One region of the Desulfuribacillus stibiiarsenatis genome, then DNA from elsewhere that is predicted to be linked to it. Evidence: a T-box and tRNA genes for the amino acid it is inferred to sense, from the RefSeq annotation. Region 1 holds a T-box; the other holds one or more tRNA genes.
What was found. A T-box is a leader RNA that pairs with one kind of tRNA and senses whether it is charged. The one in region 1 lies ahead of pheS (phenylalanine--tRNA ligase subunit alpha), so its partner is inferred to be a tRNA-Phe.
Positions count from the first base shown of each region.

Region 1 (10,660 bases):
GAAACAATCGACTGTACCAAATGATTGAAACCAACGGATATGATAAAGATTATGTGCATTTGTTTTCTTTTGTGGAAAATGTTGATGAACTAATGGACGCTTCCGATTTAATGATTACAAAACCTGGAGGAGTCACTTGTGCAGAAGCATTAGTTAAGAAACTACCCACATTGTTATTACAGCCATTACCTGGGCAAGAAGAAGGGAATCTCTTATTTATGAACAAGCATCAATATAGTATGTATACACCGGACGGTGGAAGTTTAAATCGTTGTTTAGAAAGTTTCAGTAACAATCCCACTAAGTTTCTCGACTACTTCCATATACAATATAACAACGACAATCAGGATAACGTGCTAGAAGTGCTTGGTAGTATTTAAGAAATACAGGAACTTGTAATGAAGTTGCTTTCTAAATAAAACAAGAAATAATGGGCATGTTAAGATTATGATTGTAAATCACTAAGGTGGGAGTAACATGCTAAAGAAATTGGTTTCGATGTACGTAATATATGTCGTGTATTTTTTAGGAATTGGTATGACGTCTAGTGGGATTGTTTTGATGCCATTTAATTTTATAAGGTATTCTACGGTACTGTTATTTGGTCTATTGCTTTTTACTGCTGGTTCATACATCAATGAATTTGTTATTGATAAAAAACAGATTTCTGTTAGTAAAGTATTGAAACTTATATTTAGTTCTTTAGGTTTAGCAATTGGTATTGGTATGATAAGTGGAGGGATAGCACATTTTAAAGAGGCACCTATATATGTGTCATATCTAATACCATCTGGGATTGTTATTTCTCTATTAAGTTTCACTGTGAAAAATGAATATTCATTAACTGGTAAGGAAGCGATTGTCCTTATTTTCGGGTCTATGATTATCTCTGCTATTATTTTTACAGGTTTATACCACATGGCTACAAATTATCTGGAAAGTCCAGATGCAAAAAAAGGCGGAGATATTTTCATGAATCATTAATAGGAAGTAGCTCTTGTATTATGCAAAAAAATATATATAATAATTATATTACTGAATTTGCAATTCGATTTATAATATTAATAATGAGTCGCTGATGAGGATATGTTCTTATGATTAGACTTCCAGAGAGGATAAGCCTAGGCTGAAAGCTTATCTATGTGCTGACATGAGAATACCGCCTCTGAGATCTTAAGGAATTCAACTTAAGCGTTTAATCCACGTTATTCGATTACAATGAGTATACGACGTTGAAGGATTGTTGTATTGAATTTGGGTGGAACCACGAACATTTCGTCCCTTTTTAGGGAGAAGTGTTTTTTTGCGTTTTGTATTGTAATAAGTATTTATACTAAAGGAGGCTCCATAATGATTAAGATTACTTTAAAAGACGGAACGATTAGAGAATTTCAGCAAGGAATGACAATTAAGGAGATTGCAGGGGAAATCAGCCCAGGTCTAAAAAAGAAAGCAATCGCAGGTAAGTTGAATGGGAAAAATGTAGACTTGAATACTGAAGTGCAAGCGGATTCTGAGTTAGAAATCATTGTATTAGACTCAGAAGAAGGTTTGAAGATTTACCGTCATAGTGCAGCGCACATTTTAGCGCAAGCAGTGAAAAGATTATATCCTACAGCGAAATTCGGAATTGGACCAGATATCGAAAATGGGTTTTATTATGACATATCTCTTGAAACTCCAGTGAGCATTGAAGAGTTGCCGAAAATCGAGCAGGAGATCAATCGTGTTATTAAAGAAGACCACAAAATTTCAAGAGAAGTATTAACTCGTGAAGAAGCATTGAAGCGTTTTGCTGCAGCAGGCGAATATATGAAGGAAGAGCTGATTTCTGGGTTAGCAGATGACGTGGAAATTTCTATTTACCATCAAGGAGAATTCACTGACCTATGTTCAGGTCCGCATTTAGAGTCAACCGGGAAACTAAAGAATATTAAGCTATTAAGTGTTGCCGGAGCATATTGGAGAGGGAATTCCGACAATGAAATGCTAACTCGTATTTATGGAGTTGCCTTCCCGAAGAAAGAAGACTTAGACGAATACTTATTGTTCCTAGAAGAAGCAAAGAAGCGTGATCATCGTAAACTAGGTCGTGAACTTGATTTGTTTAGCTTTTCTGATGACGCGCCTGGAATGCCATTATACCACCCGAAGGGGATGGTGTTGAGAAACCAATTAGAGTCTTTCTGGAGAGATGAACACCGTAAAGCTGGATACCAAGAGATTAAGACACCAATTATACTAAATAGACGATTATGGGAGCAATCGGGTCACTGGCATCATTATGGTGAGAATATGTATTTTACAAAGGTAGACGATATAGATTTTGCTGTGAAGCCGATGAACTGCCCTGGTGCGATGATGATTTATAAGTCTCACCTAAGAAGTTACCGCGATCTTCCAATCCGCTTGGCTGAATTAGGTCTAGTACATCGCCATGAACTTTCAGGTGCACTCAATGGATTGTTACGCGTTCGTAGCTTTACGCAAGATGATGCGCACTTATTCGTTTTGCCAGATCAAATTGAGGAAGAAATCAGTGGCGTGATTTCATTGGTTGACCGTTTCTATAAAGTCTTTGGCTTTGAGTATGAGGTAGAACTTTCCACAAGACCTGAAAAGTCAATGGGTTCTGATGAGCTATGGGAACGCGCTACAACTGCGTTGGTAAATGTACTACAAGCCCGTGGTATGAATTATAAGGTGAATGAAGGGGACGGAGCATTCTATGGTCCAAAGATCGATTTCAAGGTTAAAGATTGTCTGAAACGTACTTGGCAGTGCGGGACTATTCAATTAGATTTCCAAATGCCTGAAAAATTTGATTTGAACTATATCGGGGATGATAATCAGAAACACCGTCCAGTAATGCTACACAGAGTAGTGTATGGATCTATGGAGCGCTTTACTGCACTACTGATTGAACATTTCGCTGGTGCGTTACCGATTTGGTTATCGCCTGAGCAAGTTAGAATTATTCCGGTTTCATCTGTTCATAACGAATATGCGAAGCAGGTGGAGCAACAATTATTCGCGAAAGATATCCGTGTTACAACGGATGATCGTAATGAGAAACTAGGATTTAAGATTCGTGAAGGTCAAATGGAAAAGGTTCCATACATTTTAGTTGTAGGCGATAAAGAAGTGGAAAATGGCGGCGTGTCTGTTCGTTTCCGTGGAGATGATCTTGGTTTCCAAATGGTAAATGGCTTTTTAGATAAGGTATTACTTGAAGTCGTAGAGTATAAATAAATTGCAGAGTTTTCAGTAAAAGTGAAAATATATGCTTGACAAACATCTTGTGAATTTGATATAGTAGCAAAAGTGACAAGAAGGAGCATCCGCTTCTCACCTAGTTGACTAACGTTGACGGGTACGACGATTAACCGACTGAGTGTAATATACCTATGGTTAGAGTTAATGCGGATGATTTATTCATCCGCATTTTTTGTTGCTTTCAATGCCAAGTATGTTGTCGACATAAGGTGTTATTGAATTGTCATCAGGAGGTGTAAATTATTAGTAAAGATTTGTTAATCAATGAAGGTATTAAAGCAAGAGAAGTGCGTCTGATTGATGCAGAAGGTGAACAGTTAGGAATTGTTCCACTGAAGGAAGCGTTACAGCTTGCTACTGATCGAAATTTAGATTTGGTGAATGTTGCCCCTACGGCTAACCCACCAGTTTGCAAAATCATGGATTATGGTAAATTCCATTATGAGCAAACAAAGAAAGAAAAGGAAGCACGTAAGAACCAAAAGATTATCAGCATAAAAGAAGTGCGTCTAAGTACGAATATCGAAGAAAACGATTTTCAGACGAAATTACGCAGCGTACGCAAGTTTTTGGAAAAAGGCGATAAAGTGAAAGCTACCATACGTTTCCGTGGGCGCCAAATTGCTCACAGCGAACTAGGTAGAGATGTCTTAATGAAGTTATACGAAAACGTGAAAGACATTGCTACCATGGAAAGAACTCCAAAAATGGAAGGTCGCAGTATGTTGATGATTTTGAACCCATCAAACGAGAAATAGTATCATGAGTCATAAGTAACAGGAGGATATGAATATGCCTAAAATGAAAACTCATCGCGGCTTAGCCAAGCGTCTAAAAAGAACTGGAACAGGCAAGCTTAAGCGTAGCCACGCTTATACAAGTCACTTGTTTGCAAACAAGAAACAAGATCAAAAGCGTAAGCTTCGTAAAAGTGCTACGGTTTCTAAAGGTGACCAAAAGCGCATTGCTCAATTAGTAACATATCTATAAGAATAATGGAATAAGTAGGAGGTTTTGTCATGCCAAGAGTCAAAAATGGCTATACATCTCGTAGAAGACGTAAAAAAGTATTAAAGTTAGCTCGTGGTTATTTCGGGTCTAAACATTCTTTATATAGAACAGCAAAACAACAGGTAATGAAATCATTAATGTACGCTTACCGTGACCGCCGTCAAAAGAAGCGTGATTTCCGTAAATTATGGATCACTCGTATTAACGCGGCTGCTCGCATCAATGGTTTAAGCTACAGCAATTTAATCCACGGATTAAAGGTTGCTGGTGTTGATATCAACCGTAAAATGTTAGCTGACTTAGCAGTAAACGATAAGACTGGTTTTGCTCAATTAGCTACTGTAGCGAAAGAGAAACTAAATGCTTAATTTATAGGATAGGCCCTACTGAAAAGTAGGGCTTTTACTATTTATGGTTAGCATTGCATTCTTCACTACTTTTCGTTATCATGAAAACTATAGTAGAGATAGGTTAAATCATGGGAAGAGGTGCAATGTAATGTTGTTAGTAAGAGATTTTCGTAACACACCTGCAGTAACTGTAGAGCCGTCAGCTACATTAAAAGAATGCCTAGATATTATGGAAGAGAGAAAGTTCCGTCATTTATTAATCACCGAAAATGGAGCTCTCAGAGGAATTGTTGTTAGAAAAGATATAGAAGCAGCATTGCGTCAACCTTCTCGCTACCCTGAAACTCCCGTTGATTGGATAATGTCAAAAGATTTGGTAACAGTTGAAGATAGTGCTACACTATTAGAGGCTTTAAAGTTAATGGAGCAGTACAAATACAGTGGCTTACCCGTGGTTGAAGGAGATGTCGTAAAAGGTATGTTTACTGAGACTGATGTCGTTAAAGCATTGATTTCGATTTTGGAGAAAGAACAAGCATAAAGAAAACTTAGTTCAGATGGAGTTTTTATTCCATCTGAACTTTAGTTGCACTTATTTCGAAGCTTGGCGGCACTTATCTCCCACTTTCACCTCAGGTACGTAATGGTTCCAACTATTTTTAAAATAGAAGAACCATTCTGTAGAAGTGGGAGTATTAGTAACACCGCTGAGATAAGTAATCATAATGGAGTGAATTTCATTGAAACAATTTGCAGTCCTTGGTCTAGGACGATTTGGCAGTAGTATAGCAAAAACTTTATATGATATGGGTCATGAAGTACTTGCAATTGATAATAGCGAAGAGAAAGTGCAAGCAATTGCTAACATGGTAACACAAGCCGTTCAGGCAGATTCAACGGATGAGAAATCTTTAAAGGCGTTGGGGATTCGTAACTTTCCGTGTGTAGTAATTGCCATTGGGCAAGATATTCAAGCAAGTATCATGGCAACATTGATTGTGAAGGAAATGGGTGTTGAGCACATTGTTGTGAAGGCCCAAAACCCATTACATGGGAAAGTACTCGAAAAGATTGGCGCCCATCGTATCGTATATCCTGAGCGTGATATGGGATATCGTGTTGCCCATAACTTACTATCGCCTAATATTCTAGACTATATCGAACTGTCGCCAGATTATAGTATTCTGGAGTTTGTTGCTACGAGTTCGATGATTGGGAAAACGATTAAAGATCTGAATATTCGTGCTGAATTTGGAATTAATATTATGGCAATTAAGTCAGAAAAGGACGCTATCAATGTTGCCCCAAGGGCTGAGGATCTTATACACGAAGATGATGTGTTAGTAGTCGTTGGTCATAATGATGATTTGCGTGAGTTTGAAGGAAAAATGGCTGAATGAGCGAGTACCCAGTAATACAATCACAAGATAACGCAAAAATTAAAAAACTTAAAAAGCTACATCAAAAGAAATACAGAGAAGAATTCGGTGCATTTATTATCGATGGAGAAAAGCTCCTAGAGGAAGCATTGTGTAACAATTTACAGTCGCAGAAGTATTCTGTAAAAGAGATATACATCAGCGAGTCATTTGTCTTTGAAAGGCTCAATGAAGATATGATTGGCGACAAACCTGTATATCAAGTAGAGGATAAGTTATTTTCTCAAATATCGACTGTCAAATCGCCTAAGGGGTGCCTTGCAGTTGTAGAGAAACACGAATCAATGCAAGGGTATGATTGGATACTTAATAGTGATCAAGCTGCGCAATTAATCATCATACTCGATCAAGTGCAAGATCCAGGAAATGTTGGTACAATAATTCGCATTGCCGATGCGGTGGGAGCTAAGGCTGTGATATTAGGTGCTGGTTGTGCGGACCCATACAATGAAAAGACAATTCGAGCAGCAATGGGTAGTATCTTTCATGTACCTGTTATCGAAGAGGATTTACATACTGCTATTCAACAACTCAAGGAAGTGGGTTTTCACTTTATTGGTGCCGACATTGTAGGGGATTCATATGATACTATTGATACGCTTCCCGAAAAGGTTGCTTTAGTTATGGGTAGCGAAGGGAATGGGATTTCAGAAGAGATTCGATCATTGATCGATTCGTTTATTACCATCCCGATGCCTGGGAAGGCAGAATCCTTGAACGTATCGGTAGCTACTGGAATTATAGCATTTGATCTCATTCGGCGATGGGGACTTGCAAAAGCGTGATTCGCCATGTATAATAATGTTCAAACTTTATGAATTTCATATAAAAATGTAATGCAGGAGCGAGTAAGTGTTAGTGTGCTTTAAACAGGAAGAGCCATATTGACTGAGAGTGGCTTTAAGACCTAATACCGAAGTTCCCTCCGAAGACTACTATCCGGAAAACAGTACGGATAGTCGGCCCTATGCCGTTATTGATAATGAAGTGGTAAACAAGAGTGTTTGTTTTTCTATGTTTACAATTAGGGTGGTAACGCGAACCTTCGTCCCTTTTTTGGGATGAAGGTTTTTATTGTTTACTTAAATCTGAAATATCTGTAAATTTATGCAAATTTATAATAAGTGAGGTGAATTATACCTGATTCCAGGTATAAAAGTATGCGCGATAAAATGATGGAGTTAAAGAATGCAACGTTAGAAGCATTAGAGAAGCTAGCTGACCAGAAAGATCTTCAAGACTTAAAAGTACGTATTCTAGGGAAAAAAGGCGAATTAACAGCTATTCTTCGTAATATGGGTCAGCTTTCTGCGGAAGAGCGTCCTCTGATTGGTCAGATTGCGAACGAAGTACGAGAGTTATTAGAAGAGCAAATTTCAAAAAAAGCATCTGAAATTGTTCAAAAAGAGCAAGAAAAGCAGTTAGCAAAAGAAAATATTGACGTAACGTTGCCAGGCAGACCTGTGATCACAGGAAGTCAACATCCGTTGACGCTAGTGGCGAAGGAAATTGAAGATATTTTCCTAGGGTTAGGGTATGAAGTAGCTGAAGGTCCTGAGGTTGAAAAAGATTATTATAACTTTGAAGCTCTAAACCTGCCGAAAAATCATCCGGCTCGGGACATGCAAGACTCTTTCTATATTACTGAGGAATTCCTGATGCGAACGCATACTTCTCCAGTTCAAGTGCGCACGATGGAACGCATGAAATCAGAAGTACCTGTAAAAATCATATGTCCTGGTAGAGTGTATCGCCGTGACGATGATGATGCTACACACTCGCATGTGTTTATGCAAGCGGAAGGTCTTGTGATCGATAAGCATATTCGAATGAGCGATTTAAAAGGTACACTTTTAACATTTGCTAGACAAATGTTTGGAGAGCACCAACAGATTCGTCTGCGTCCAAGTTTCTTCCCTTTCACAGAACCAAGTGCAGAAGTCGATGTATCCTGTATCATTTGTGAAGGTAAAGGATGCCGTGTTTGTAAACAAACAGGCTGGCTTGAGATCTTAGGTTCAGGTATGGTACATCCGAAGGTTTTAGAAATGTCAGGATATGATCCTGAAATCTATAGCGGTTTTGCTTTTGGGATGGGCATTGAAAGAATTGCGATGCTGAAATATGGCATTGAGGACATCCGTCAATTCTATATGAATGACACTCGTTTCTTACGTCAATTTCAGAAAAAGGCTTAGGAGGTAAATTCATGAAGGTTTCATATAAATGGTTAAACGAGTGGATTGATTTATCAGATATCACACCAGAAATCCTTGCGGATCGTCTTACGAACGCTGGAATTGAAGTAGATGCGATAGAACGCTTAGATAAAGGTGTAAGTAATGTTGTTGTTGGGCACGTGTTAGAGGTTGTACAACATCCCGATGCAGATAAGCTACGAGTCTGTACAGTAGATGTAGGGGAAACGGAAACATTGCAAATTGTTTGCGGAGCAGCGAATGTTGCACCAGGTCAGTTAGTACCTGTTGCAAAGGTTGGAGCAGTGTTGCCAGGCGATTTCAAAATTAAACGTTCGAAATTACGTGGAGTCGAGTCCCAAGGAATGATTTGTTCTGGAAAAGAACTTGGTCTAGAGAACAAGTATATTCCGAAAGAACTACAAGAAGGAATCTACGTATTCCCAGAACAGTATGCTGTAGGGACAGACGTAAAGACAATTTTTAATTTAGATGATGTGGTGTTGGAATTAGATTTAACTCCTAATCGCTCGGATTGCTTGAGTATTCGCGGTGTAGCTTATGAGATGGGTGCGCTATTTAGTCGCCCTGTCAATGTACCCGCAATATCTTTAGTAGAAAGTGACAATTCCATCGATGGATTGATGAAACTTGATGTTCAAGATCAAGAATTATGTCCACGTTATGCATGTCGTGTGATTGAGGATGTAAAAATTGCACCATCACCGATGTGGCTTCGTAACAAGCTCCAAGCTGCAGGAATACGTTCGATTAATAACATTGTAGATATTACGAATTTAATCTTAATTGAGTATGGTCAACCGTTACACGCGTTTGACTATGATAAGGTAATTGGTAAGACTATTATTGTTCGTCGTGCGAATGAAGGAGAAATAATTAAAACTTTAGATGAAACTGAGCGCACATTACAATCCAATATGGTCGTGATTGCAGACCAGCAGGAAGCTGTTGCGATTGCAGGTGTAATGGGTGGATTTACATCGGAAGTATCCGATTCAACGGTCAATATATTATTGGAATCCGCTCACTTTAATCCAAACAGTATAAGAAAGACAGCGACTAGTATAGGGCTACGTACAGAAGCGAGTGTTCGTTTCGAAAAGGGTACCGATCCAAATATTGTCATTGATGCTATGAATCGAGCTGCCATGTTAATTGCTGAACTTGGTGGTGGCAGAGTTGCTAAAGGCCATATCGATTCCAATGCTGATGTGAGTGAGGGTAAGGAAATTATCATCACTGCTGACAGAATTAACCGTCGACTGGGTACAGATATAGCGCAGGCCGATATGGTACAGTACTTCGAAAGATTACATTTCACAGTTACAAACCGTGGTGAAGAGTTACTTGTGAAAGTTCCTACTCGTCGTCGCGATATTACGATTGCAGACGATTTATCGGAAGAGGTTGCTAGACTATTTGGCTACAAGAATATTCCGACTACGCTACCGATTGGTCAATCGACACAAGGAAAATTAACAATTGAGCAAAAAGGGAGAAGAAGGGTTCGAGAAACGTTGCTTTCTGCTTCTTGGGATGAGGCAGTTTCTTACTCGTTCATTAACCCTGTAAAAGTAACAGAACTTGAGTTACTTGATGAGAAATATCAGCAGATGATTCCACTAAAGATGCCAATGTCGGAAGAGCGTAGTCATTTACGTACGACGATGCTACCATCTATGTTAGAATTAGCCGCTTACAACTATAGTCATAAGAATGACGCGGTAAGATTATTCGAACTAGGTAAGATTTTCATGCCGAAGGAGCTACCATTGCAGCAGCTTCCTACGGAAAAGGTTATTATTGCTGGGATTGCTTATGGGGACGCCACACCAAATCATTGGTCGCATAAGCCGCAGGCAATTGATTACTACTATGTAAAAGGTGTCGTTGAGTTTCTCGTTAGCCAGTTTGGAATCTCGTTATTTGATGTGACATTCCAGGCGACTGACCTTCCAGCGATGCATGCTGGACAGACAGCCTCTATACAAATTGGTGGTAAAGAGTTAGGATACATTGGCCAGATACATCCGAAGGTTCAGGCACAATATGACCTGCCAAAAACTTTTTATTTTGAACTCGATTATGAGTTGATGCTGGAGCTTTCTAGCTTGAAAATTCAATATCAGTCACTACCACGTTACCCATCCATTAAGAGAGATTTAGCGATTGTAGTCGACAAAGATAAGGCATCATTTGAAATTATGAAATCAGTGAAACAGTATGCGGGAGCGCTATTGGTAGATCTGCAATTGTTTGATGTGTATGATGGAAAAGGTGTCGGAGAAGGAAAGAAGAGCCTAGCATTCTCATTGACTTTTAGAAATCCTGAGAAGACTTTGACGGATGAAGAGATACAACAAGT
Region 1 is NZ_MJAT01000038.1:52,534-63,193, reverse strand. It holds gene BHU72_RS13490 (MGDG synthase family glycosyltransferase) at 1-380, shown strand, start outside; gene BHU72_RS13485 (hypothetical protein) at 478-984, shown strand; gene thrS (threonine--tRNA ligase) at 1,351-3,252, shown strand; ribosomal protein L20 leader region at 3,324-3,457, shown strand; gene infC (translation initiation factor IF-3) at 3,516-4,034, shown strand; gene rpmI (50S ribosomal protein L35) at 4,069-4,266, shown strand; gene rplT (50S ribosomal protein L20) at 4,296-4,655, shown strand; gene BHU72_RS13460 (CBS domain-containing protein) at 4,699-5,178, shown strand; gene BHU72_RS13455 (potassium channel family protein) at 5,372-6,037, shown strand; gene BHU72_RS13450 (TrmH family RNA methyltransferase) at 6,034-6,861, shown strand; T-box leader at 6,904-7,132, shown strand; gene pheS (phenylalanine--tRNA ligase subunit alpha) at 7,237-8,274, shown strand; gene pheT (phenylalanine--tRNA ligase subunit beta) at 8,286-10,660, shown strand, end outside.

Region 2 (10,660 bases), on a different contig from region 1:
TTAAATAACAATCAAGTTATTGTATTAGCAGATGAAAGATGGAACCATGGAGTCATAGGGATTGTGGCATCTCGATTGCTAGAAAGATATTATCGACCAGTATTACTGATTGCGTTAGAGGACGAAATTGGGAAAGGCTCGGCTCGTAGTATAGAGAACTACCATATGTTTGAGGTATTACAGGAATGTCAGCATCTCCTTTTAAAATATGGTGGGCACGCTATGGCAGCTGGTTTTTCGATTCAAAAGACCCAAATTGCTCATTTGCAAGATGCTTGTAATGAGCTTGCGAATCAGCGTTTAAAACGGGAAGATTATATACAAACATCGTCAATTGATATTCTATTAAATATCCCGGAAGTTGCCAAACGGCAGGACGAGATACCTTCTATTGAAAACTTAGCGCCATTTGGCATTGGTCATTCGCAACCGAAATGTATGATAAGCGGAGCAATTCTGCAGCAAATTCAGTGGCTAGGAAAAGATAAACAACATGTAAAAATTACAGTGGGTAATCAACGAGAGAAGTTAGACGCTATTGGATTCCACTGGAGAAATCGAGTGGACGATTTTATCAATCATTGTTTGTCGATGCAAATCCGTTTCGAGTTAATCGGGGAACTTACCATCAATGAGTGGAATGGCAATCGCAATACACAGCTCGTACTTCACGATTGTTCTGTTTCTCCGATACAGTTTTTACGTGATAAAGAACATATTGATCAATTGAAAGGTTTTTTGGAGAAGTATGATTTCCGTGTAGAAGTTATTTCGATAGAAGATATTGAGTTAGAACAGCTAGCTAACACTTGTTCCAAGATATATAATGAACATACGTATGCTCATCCGCTTATATATGATACAGTATATCTTGTTATAAGTAATTCTAGTGGGAAAACAAATGAATTACTAGCACAGTATTACGAGGTTCCGGAGCGGGAGCAATTTGCTATTGTCTACAAGGTTATTAAACAAAATAAAGGAACAATACTGTATGAAACACTTCGTCAGCAGCTTGAGGAGGTTGGGATCTCTGAGAGAAGCTGTAGAACTATATTGCATGTGTTTCAAGAACTATCATTTATCTCAATCAATCATGAACAAATAGAAATTATAGAAAGTCCTGAAAAACGGAACTTAGAAGAATCGAAATTTTACTCAGATTTACTATTGAATTATCAAATATATCTTAAACATATCTACCACTAGAAAATTAAGCTCGCACAATAGGAGGCGCTCATATGGATCTAAAAGAATGTATTCGACTGATTCCAAACTACCCAAAGGAAGGTATCCTTTTTAAGGACATTACCCCATTGTTGAAAAATAGTGATGCGTTACAGTATACAATAAAACAAATGGTGAAATTCTGTGAAAATAAACAGCCAGATATCGTTGTCGGACCAGAATCAAGAGGGTTTATTTTTGGAACACCATTAGCGTACGAATTAGGTGCAGGTTTTGTACCAGTAAGAAAGCCAGGGAAGCTACCAGCTGAAGTGGAAAGAGTAGAGTATGAGTTAGAATACGGGACAGATGCCCTAGAAATCCATAAAGACTCGATTATGCCAGGGCAAAAAGTAGTCATCTGCGACGATTTATTAGCAACTGGAGGGACTGTACAATCAGCGATTCAACTAATTGAAAAGCTTGGTGGTGAAGTCGTCGGTATTTGCTTCTTAATTGAATTGACATTTCTAAATGGTGCGGATAAATTAAAAGGATATGATGTCCAAAGTTTAATCAAATACTAGTTGAAAATCCTTTAGATGGGTGCGTACCAAAATGAACATACAAGCATTACTAGTAAAAATTAAAGATTACCCTCAACAGGATATTGAGCGCATAACGTCCGCATATGAAGAAGCGGCTAGAGCTCATGAAGGTCAGAAACGTATTTCTGGCGAGGATTATATTATCCACCCATTATCAGTCGCGATCATTACTGCAGAATTAAAGCTCGATGCAGTAACAATTATGGCGGCTCTTTTGCATGACGTTGTAGAAGACACACCAGTCACAACCGAAGAAATCGAAAAAAAGTTTGGCAAAGATGTGGCCATGTTAGTCGATGGTGTCACGAAACTCTCGAAGATCAAATATCAGACAAAAGAAGAGCAGCAAGCCGAAAACTTGCGCAAAATGTTTATGGCAATGGCTAAAGATATTCGCGTGTTATTAATTAAATTAGCAGACCGCTTAAATAATATACGTACATTAAAACCACTTCCTCCAGAAAAGCAAAAGAGAATTGCACAAGAGACATTAGAGATTTTCGCTCCTCTTGCTCATCGTCTAGGGATATCTACTGTTAAATGGGAATTGGAAGATATTGCGTTCCGATACATTGAACCGTCACAATATTATCGTATAGTCAATTTAATGACACAGAAGCGTAGAGACCGTGAACAATTTATCGATCAGATTAATCTGGAATTAAGAACACGATTAGACCAAATGGAAATATCAGCAGATATCTCTGGAAGACCGAAACACATCTATAGTATTCATCGGAAAATGGTATCGCAGAATAAGCGATTTGATGAGATATATGACCTATTAGCAGTTCGTGTTATTGTGGAGAACATTAAAGATTGCTATGCAGTCTTAGGTGTTGTGCATACCATATGGAAACCGATGCCAGGTCGTTTTAAGGATTACATTGCGATGCCAAAGGTTAATATGTATCAGTCGTTGCATACAACTGTCATAGGTCCTCAAGGTAAGCCGTTTGAGATTCAAATTAGAACTTTAGACATGCATCAAACAGCGGAGCTCGGAATTGCTGCGCACTGGGCGTACAAAGAGAATAAGAAAATTCATAATAATAACTATGAACAAAAGCTTGGCTGGTTTAAAGAGATTCTCGATTGGCAACATGATGTAGGAGATGCCAATGAATTTGTTGAAAACATCAAATATGATTTATACGCAGAAGACGTATTCGTATTTACACCGAAAGGCGATGTTTTCGAATTACCAGCTGGATCTGTGCCAATCGACTTTGCTTATAGGGTTCATACGGACGTTGGGAATTCAACGGTAGGGGCAAAAATAAATGGTCGAATTGTCACATTAGACTACCGTTTGAAAACTGGTGACATTATTGAAATCTTAACATCGAAGCAAAGTTTTGGACCAAGCCGAGATTGGTTGAAAATCGCTCAATCCAGTCAAGCAAAAGCGAAAATTAGAAACTGGTTTAAGAAGCAAAAACGTGATGAGAATATTCAAAAAGGTCGAGAAATGCTCGAAAAAGAGCTGCGCAAGTTAAACTTTGAACCTGGAGATTTTCTCGGACATCAGCAATTGCAGGAAATGATCAAGAAGTTTAATTTCTCTCATGAAAGCGATTTATATGCGGCAATTGGTTACAATGGCATTAGTGCGCACCAAATTGCAATGCGATTAACAGAAAAGCAACGTCATGACCAAGCTAGAGATAATCATCTAACGGCTCTTTTAGAAGCGAAACCTGTCTTAAAGCACAAAAAGAAACAGCCTTTAGGTGTAAGGGTAAAGGGAGTAGATAATTTACTTGTTCGTTTTTCTAAATGCTGTAGCCCTGTTCCAGGTGATGATATTGTTGGATATATAACAAAAGGGCGAGGTGTCTCTGTCCATCGCTTAGACTGTCCAAATGTACAGAATGAAGAAAACGCCCAACGTTTAATTCCTGTAGAATGGGAAAGTGATGTAGAGACCTCCTATACAGTTGAACTAGAAATTACTGGGCTAGATCGTCCACTACTTTTAAATGAGGTTATGCAGGCCGTATCAGAAACAAAAACAGACATTAACGCAGCCTCAGGTAAAGGGGACAGAAATAAGCGAGCCATTATATTACTCACAATCTCTATACGTAACGTAGAACATTTACGTACGATTGTAGAGCGTATCAAAAGGGTACGTGATATTTACACAGTACGTAGGGTAATGCAATAAAATGAAAATATGAAAAGAAAAGAATATGAGGTGACTATATGGTTTGGAATATTCGAACACTGCCGATGGGGCCCGTGGAAGCAAATTGTTATGTTATATATGACGAGCAATCAAAGAATGGATTTATCGTAGACCCTGGTAGTCTTGATATTCATGACATATTGGAAATCATCGAGAGTGAACAGCTGCAAATCCAATATATCCTATTAACACATGGACATTTTGATCATATTTTGGGAATTGATGAATTGCGTAAGGTAATCAATGCGCCAGTGTGTATTCACAAAGATGATCAGATAAAACTCATAAATGCAAAAGAGAACCTCTCTACCTTCATGGGTAGTGGGTATGAATTTAATGCTGCGGAGCGTGTACTAGAAGATCGAGAAATGCTTCCAATCGCGAATATGAATATTGTTGTTTACCATACTCCAGGCCATACGTCAGGAGGAGTATGTTATCACTTGGGAAATTACTTATTTTCTGGAGATACTCTGTTTGCTGGCTCGGTAGGAAGAACTGATTTTCCAGGTGGCTCTATGGATCAACTGATTGATGGAATCCGTAAGCAATTATTAGTTTTACCTGACGATACTGTTGTATATCCAGGTCATAATGAAGATACAACGATAGGTTGGGAAAAAATAAACAATCCGTTTTTAAGATAAAACCATTGATTTAATATTTTATTTATGATACAATTATTTTTGTCGCATTTATATTATAGTGTTGGAGTGTTGGCCGAGTAGGTCGAAGGCGCTCGCCTGCTAAGCGAGTATACGACTACAATCGTATCGAGAGTTCGAATCTCTCACACTCCGCCATGATATTTTTCATACAAGTATTGTAAGTAGTCGCAGTATCTATTGCGAGATAGATATTGAGGAAAGTCCACGCTCGTCTAGGCTGAGACGCTTAGAGTTTGGGTGCCTGGCGAAATCATAAGCCAGGGCAGCATGATATGCTGACGGCGGTGAAATGAACTCACTGAGTTCAAAATAGCCTGAAAGTGCCACAGTGACGAAGTCCTTCTGGCGACAGAAGGAGTGGAACGAGGTAAACCCCACTTGCGAGAAACCTAAATTATGGTAAGGGAGCTATCCAGAGGGAATTCAACTGATGGATGGATTAGATAAAGTCTACCGCGACGTATGATTTATCTAATAGATAGATGGCTACTACTTCTTTTTAAGAAGTACAGAACGTGGCTTACAGCAATACTTGTATACGATGGCTTGGTAGCTCAGTCGGTAGAGCAGTAGACTGAAAATCTACGTGTCGGCGGTTCGATTCCGTCCCAAGCCACCAAATTACATATGCGGATGTGGTGGAATGGCAGACACGCTATCTTGAGGGGGTAGTGCTCTACGAGTGTGCGGGTTCAAATCCCGCCATCCGCACCATTTGGGTCTATAGCTCAGCTGGTTAGAGCGCACGCCTGATAAGCGTGAGGTCGGTGGTTCAAGTCCACTTAGTCCCACCAAAAACAATAAAAGTCTACACTTAGGTGTAGGCTTTTTGCTTTTCATACGTAGAATACTACCATTTAGACATTAATTTACTTATGCTCCTACAAATAAAGTATTATATAAAGTATAGTAAATCAGTAAAAAAACATCCAACAATGTATATAATTTCATAATAATAACTATTGTATATTGTACTGTGCAAAAGTATACTAAAACTATCTAATATAGATAGTTATATAGGTATTTTTAATCATGAGTCTACATTGATAATTATTACTACATCGTAATAAAAGGGAATATATATAGAAAGAAGTGGAGAGTGAAGAAGATGAACTTGTTTAGTAGTATTCGAGGGAAGTTAGGAATCATGGTATTTATTCCAATTATTTTGTTTATTCTTTTTAGTGCACTGTACACGATTCCTAAAAGCAAAGAAGACATGTTTCAAGAAAAGCAATTACAAACTAAGAATATGGTAGAAATTGGAGTTTCATTACTGAACCATTATTATGAAATGCAGACTGCTGGTGAGTTAACAAAGGAAGAAGCTCAAGCAAAGGCAATCGAAGCGATTCGTGCAGTACGTTATGGTGTAGGGCAACAGGATTATTTCTGGATTAATGATTTCCAACCGTATATCATCATGCATCCATTTAGACCTGACTTAGAAGGAACGGATGTGTCGGGTATTAAAGATAAAGAAGGATTATTGTTATTTGTGGAATTTGCGAAAGTAGCGAAAACCCAAGGCGCTGGATACGTTCCGTATTATTGGCAATATTATAGCGACAAAGATAGGGTAGAACCAAAGTTATCGTATGTTTCAACGTTTGAACCTTGGCAATGGGTTATTGGTACAGGTGTATATACGACTGATGTCAATGAAACGGCTGCCGCTCGAAGAAACACTAGTTTGTTATTTGTCATCGCAATCACAATATTTAGTAGTCTTCTGACATTCTTTTATTCGAATAAAGCGTTAATTCAGCCGCTAGAAACAGTTAAGTCACTTGGTACTTTAATGTCTCAAGGAGATTTCACGGCTGAGATACCATCAAAGCTATTAAATCGTAAAGATGAAATCGGTAAATTAGGGCAAGTGTTCTTGCTTATTAAGACTAACTTAACAGAAGTGCTTCTTAAGGTTCAGCAAAGCTCAGAACAAGTGGCCAATGCATCCAATGAACTTTCGGCAAGCGCAGAAGAAACTACACAAGCTACTAATAATATGTCGATTGCTATCCAATCAGTTGCTGATGGGACTGAAAATCAAGTGGTGAGTTCACAAGAAACCTCTAAGGCAATGGAGGAAATGGCGATTGGTGTAGGTCGAGTAGCAGAGACGTCATCAAACATTGCAGATGCTGCTAAGGGTATGCTTGCTCAATCCAATCATGGAAAGTCGTCTGTTTTACAAGCCATTGAAAAAATAGGTGACATTCAAAAAGATTCGCAATCGACTGCTTCAATTATCTCGACATTACACAAAGATTCAGAGAAAATCAGTGATTTTATTAAGATTATTGAAGATATCTCGGGGCAAACGAATCTATTAGCACTGAATGCTGCAATAGAAGCTGCCCGTGCTGGAGAAGCTGGAAGAGGGTTTGCTGTAGTTGCCGATGAAATTCGCAAGCTGGCGGATCAGACTTCTAATTCGACAAAAGAAATCTACAGCTTAGTTGGTACGATTCAAGTAAACACGAATCAAGCAGTATCATCAATTAAGAATAGTGAAACAACAGTCAATCATGGAATTGAAGCGATAGCGAATGTAGAAAAGCTATTTAGCACCATTATGCAATCTGTCCAAAGTATAACGACAGAGATTCAAGATCTTGCCTCTGTAGCTGAGCAGATGTCGGCTGGTTCTGAAGAGGTTAGTGCTTCAACTGCAGAGCTTACTACGATAGCACAAAATTCGGGAGCGAGCATACAAAATATTGCCGCTGTATCGGAAGAACAACTTGCAGCGATGGAAGAAATTTCTAGCTCTGCACAAATGCTTCTAGATATGTCCGAGGATTTAAAAGGCTTAATTTCACGTTTTAAAGTGTAAGGTTAAAGAAAAGGCTATAAATTGTATCCGTAGATACAATTTATAGCCTTTTTCTAACATCTTATTTACGGTCATCATACTCTGTCCTTTGTCATATCTCATATCTCACATTACTCATTAAAGTATTTCAGGACACCTTGAAAAATTCCTTCCGCTACTTTATCCTGAAACGTGCGATTTCTAGATACTAACTCATCATTATAATTACTAAGAAACGCAGCTTCCACTAGAATTGATAGCTGTGGATTTTCTCGTAATACGTAGAAATTCCCTTGTCTAGCGCCTAAATCCTTAAGGCCATTTTTTTGGACAATTTCCTGTTGAACCAATTTCGCTAGTTTCACGTCATTCCCTTTAGCATTATAGTGATACACTATCGTGCCGTTCACTGAAGAGCTATGGTTCGTATTATAATGGACGCTTATAAATGCATCTGCCTTATGTTTCGTTGATAGTGCAACCCGTTGAGGAAGGCTTAGAAATATATCTGTGTTTCTCGTCATAATCACATTCGAACCAGCGGCCTTTAACTTACTTTCTAATAATAAAGAGGTGGACAAACATAATTCCTTTTCTAAAGTCTTAAAATGTGAACCAATAGCCCCTACATCTATGCCACCATGGCCTGGGTCGATTACGATCGTTTTACCTTTTAGCAATCCTGCTATAGAGCGGTTGTTTTCCACATTATCGATACCTACAGCTTGGACTACCCATCCGGCCACAAAACCTTTCTTAGAATCTGCCAACGCAATCTCGAACCAATCCCCGTGAGTATTGATAATAGTAAATGTATCTCCCTGATTAACGCTCATTAGAATGTTGTAGCTAGTTCCTGGACCACTACGGATGTTTATCCCTGTTTTCGGGATGACAACATGAGGAGCTTGGCTAATAGGACTTGATTCTGGAGAACCAGGTTGACTCGTCTGCCCATCTGGTGGAGCAGTAGTACTATCGTTTACCGGTGGATTCTCTTTTTGTTGCTCAGAACTCGTATTAGAGTTGGTATCTGTTTGTTGTGCATATTCAGAAGCAATCCATCCTGTGTGTTGGTTTGTTTTTACTTGATACCATCCATCTTGAATTTTCAATAAATTCACAACTTGTCCTTTTGTCAATTTATCTAAAATCGTCGAAGAAGTGTTCGGTCCTGAACGCAAGTTCAGGATATTAGCAGTGATCGCTACTGAACGACTTACATCTGCTGATGCAGCCTGGGATGGCTTTACTTCTTGGTGTGATGTTACAACTACCCAAGAGGCTACCCAACCAACTGTCTGTGGGTTTAACTGGATCTGAATCCATTCTCCGTTATTCTCAAGAATAGGATAGAACTCCTGTTTTTTAATCGACGTTACGACAGGGAACGATAAGCTAGGTCCGGTCCGAACGTTAATTCCGTTGGACACAGCTTCTACTACCTGAACTTTGACAAGTTGGTTCGATTGTATGGTTTGCTCACTAACTAACCAACTAGCAACCCAGCCGAGTTGGTTATTATGTAATTGAATTTTATACCAGCGATCTTTATCTTCTAAAACCGAAAATTGCTCACCTTTTTTTACGCTATCGATAATTTGAAACTGTGTACCTGGACCTGATCTTACATTTAGTGCATTGACTTCTATAATAATTTGTTTGGTATTCGCATAAGCAATTCCAAATATTGAAACAATAAACGTTACAAGGACAATAATCATTATAATTGACCTTAAGCGATGTGCATTCATGGAAACATCCTCTCAGGTTGTAATTGCAGTCACTTTTCCATTTTACTACATAAGGGGGAATCAGGCTATGCGAATTTCTAAAAAAGATCAACAAATCAGACACCAAATACTAAATATTAACAATATGGAACGTCACGAAAGTACAACTGTTGAGCTTTATATGTATCAGAATCTTGGCCCGGATATTTATTGTACAAAAGCTTTAGTAGAAAGCCTTGTTAGTAAGAAGTAGGAATTTCTAACAATAAATTTCATCATGAGTTATTGACCAGTATATATGTTAAAGGTAGAATAGTGGCGATTAGGAGGGGGACTATGATTTCTGAGATCTTTCTAAATGCAGAAGCCTCAATCGCACAATTACAAATTGAACGTTTATACCACGCAGTATATGGATGCAAACCAACATTTATAGAAGACTCTTATAATCATGCATGTGTTATAAAAATAGAACACTGCGATGAGCGATTAGCATGTCGGTTAACGCATCCTTTAATAACGGTCGTCACGTCTTTTCCAAGTACGGAGTATACAATTCAACAAGTAGTAGCACATACTTTCGTGAAAGCTATTGAAGATTGTCGTATTAACGAATTACCCTGGGGTATATTGACGGGAATTCGCCCTTTAAAATTATATCGTGCTTTAGTTGAGAAAGTGGGATTACGGTTAGCTGAGGAAAAGCTAAGAGATTTCTATTTCGTGAAAGACAACAAAATTCAATTACTTCGAACGATTTATGAGGTACAAGCAAAGGTACTAAATTTCAATACGTCTGATATTGTATGCTTATATATAGGGATTCCCTATTGTCCTTCAAGATGTACATATTGTACCTTCCCAGGATATATCGCAAAATCAGACGCTGAGATTGCTAGCTTCTTTCATGCGATGATGGAAGAGCTACAATTTACTATGGACTGGTTACGCAATCATAACAAGAAAATCCGTTCTGTATATATTGGCGGAGGCACACCAACGGTACTATCTTTACATCAATTAGAGGTATTACTACAAAAATTACAGAGTCAATTACATGATCAATGTATTGAATTTACAATAGAAGCTGGCAGAGCTGACACGATTACAGCAGATACATTAAAGCTTATAAAAAAGTATGGAGTGCATCGAATCAGTATCAATCCTCAGAGCTTTCACGATAAGACTCTTCGAGAAATTGGCCGTAATCATAGTGTAGAAGAAGTACTGCAGGTCTATTCTATGGCTAAAATCGGCATTAATCAAATTAACATGGATTTGATTCTTGGACTTCCGAATGAAACTTTAGAAGACGTGAAAGCAACTTTTAAGGTAATTGATCAGTTGCGTCCTGAATCATTGACAATTCACACCTTAGCACTAAAAACCAAATCTAAATTACTAGAAACGACTGATTCAAAGCAATTCAAGAAAAATGCAATTGCTCAAGAAATGTTAGCATATGCACAAGGATG
Region 2 is NZ_MJAT01000037.1:54,931-65,590, forward strand. It holds gene recJ (single-stranded-DNA-specific exonuclease RecJ) at 1-1,209, shown strand, start outside; gene BHU72_RS12680 (adenine phosphoribosyltransferase) at 1,242-1,754, shown strand; gene BHU72_RS12685 (RelA/SpoT family protein) at 1,786-3,945, shown strand; gene BHU72_RS12690 (MBL fold metallo-hydrolase) at 3,984-4,613, shown strand; tRNA gene BHU72_RS12695 (tRNA-Ser) at 4,677-4,769, shown strand; RNA gene rnpB (RNase P RNA component class B) at 4,788-5,162, shown strand; tRNA gene BHU72_RS12705 (tRNA-Phe) at 5,178-5,253, shown strand; tRNA gene BHU72_RS12710 (tRNA-Leu) at 5,264-5,348, shown strand; tRNA gene BHU72_RS12715 (tRNA-Ile) at 5,352-5,428, shown strand; gene BHU72_RS12720 (methyl-accepting chemotaxis protein) at 5,743-7,473, shown strand; gene BHU72_RS12725 (N-acetylmuramoyl-L-alanine amidase family protein) at 7,584-9,206, opposite strand; gene BHU72_RS15935 (hypothetical protein) at 9,274-9,438, shown strand; gene hemZ (coproporphyrinogen dehydrogenase HemZ) at 9,522-10,660, shown strand, end outside.
Region 2: it encodes a tRNA-Phe, which carries the amino acid that the T-box ahead of pheS (phenylalanine--tRNA ligase subunit alpha) is inferred to sense. The anticodon was not compared.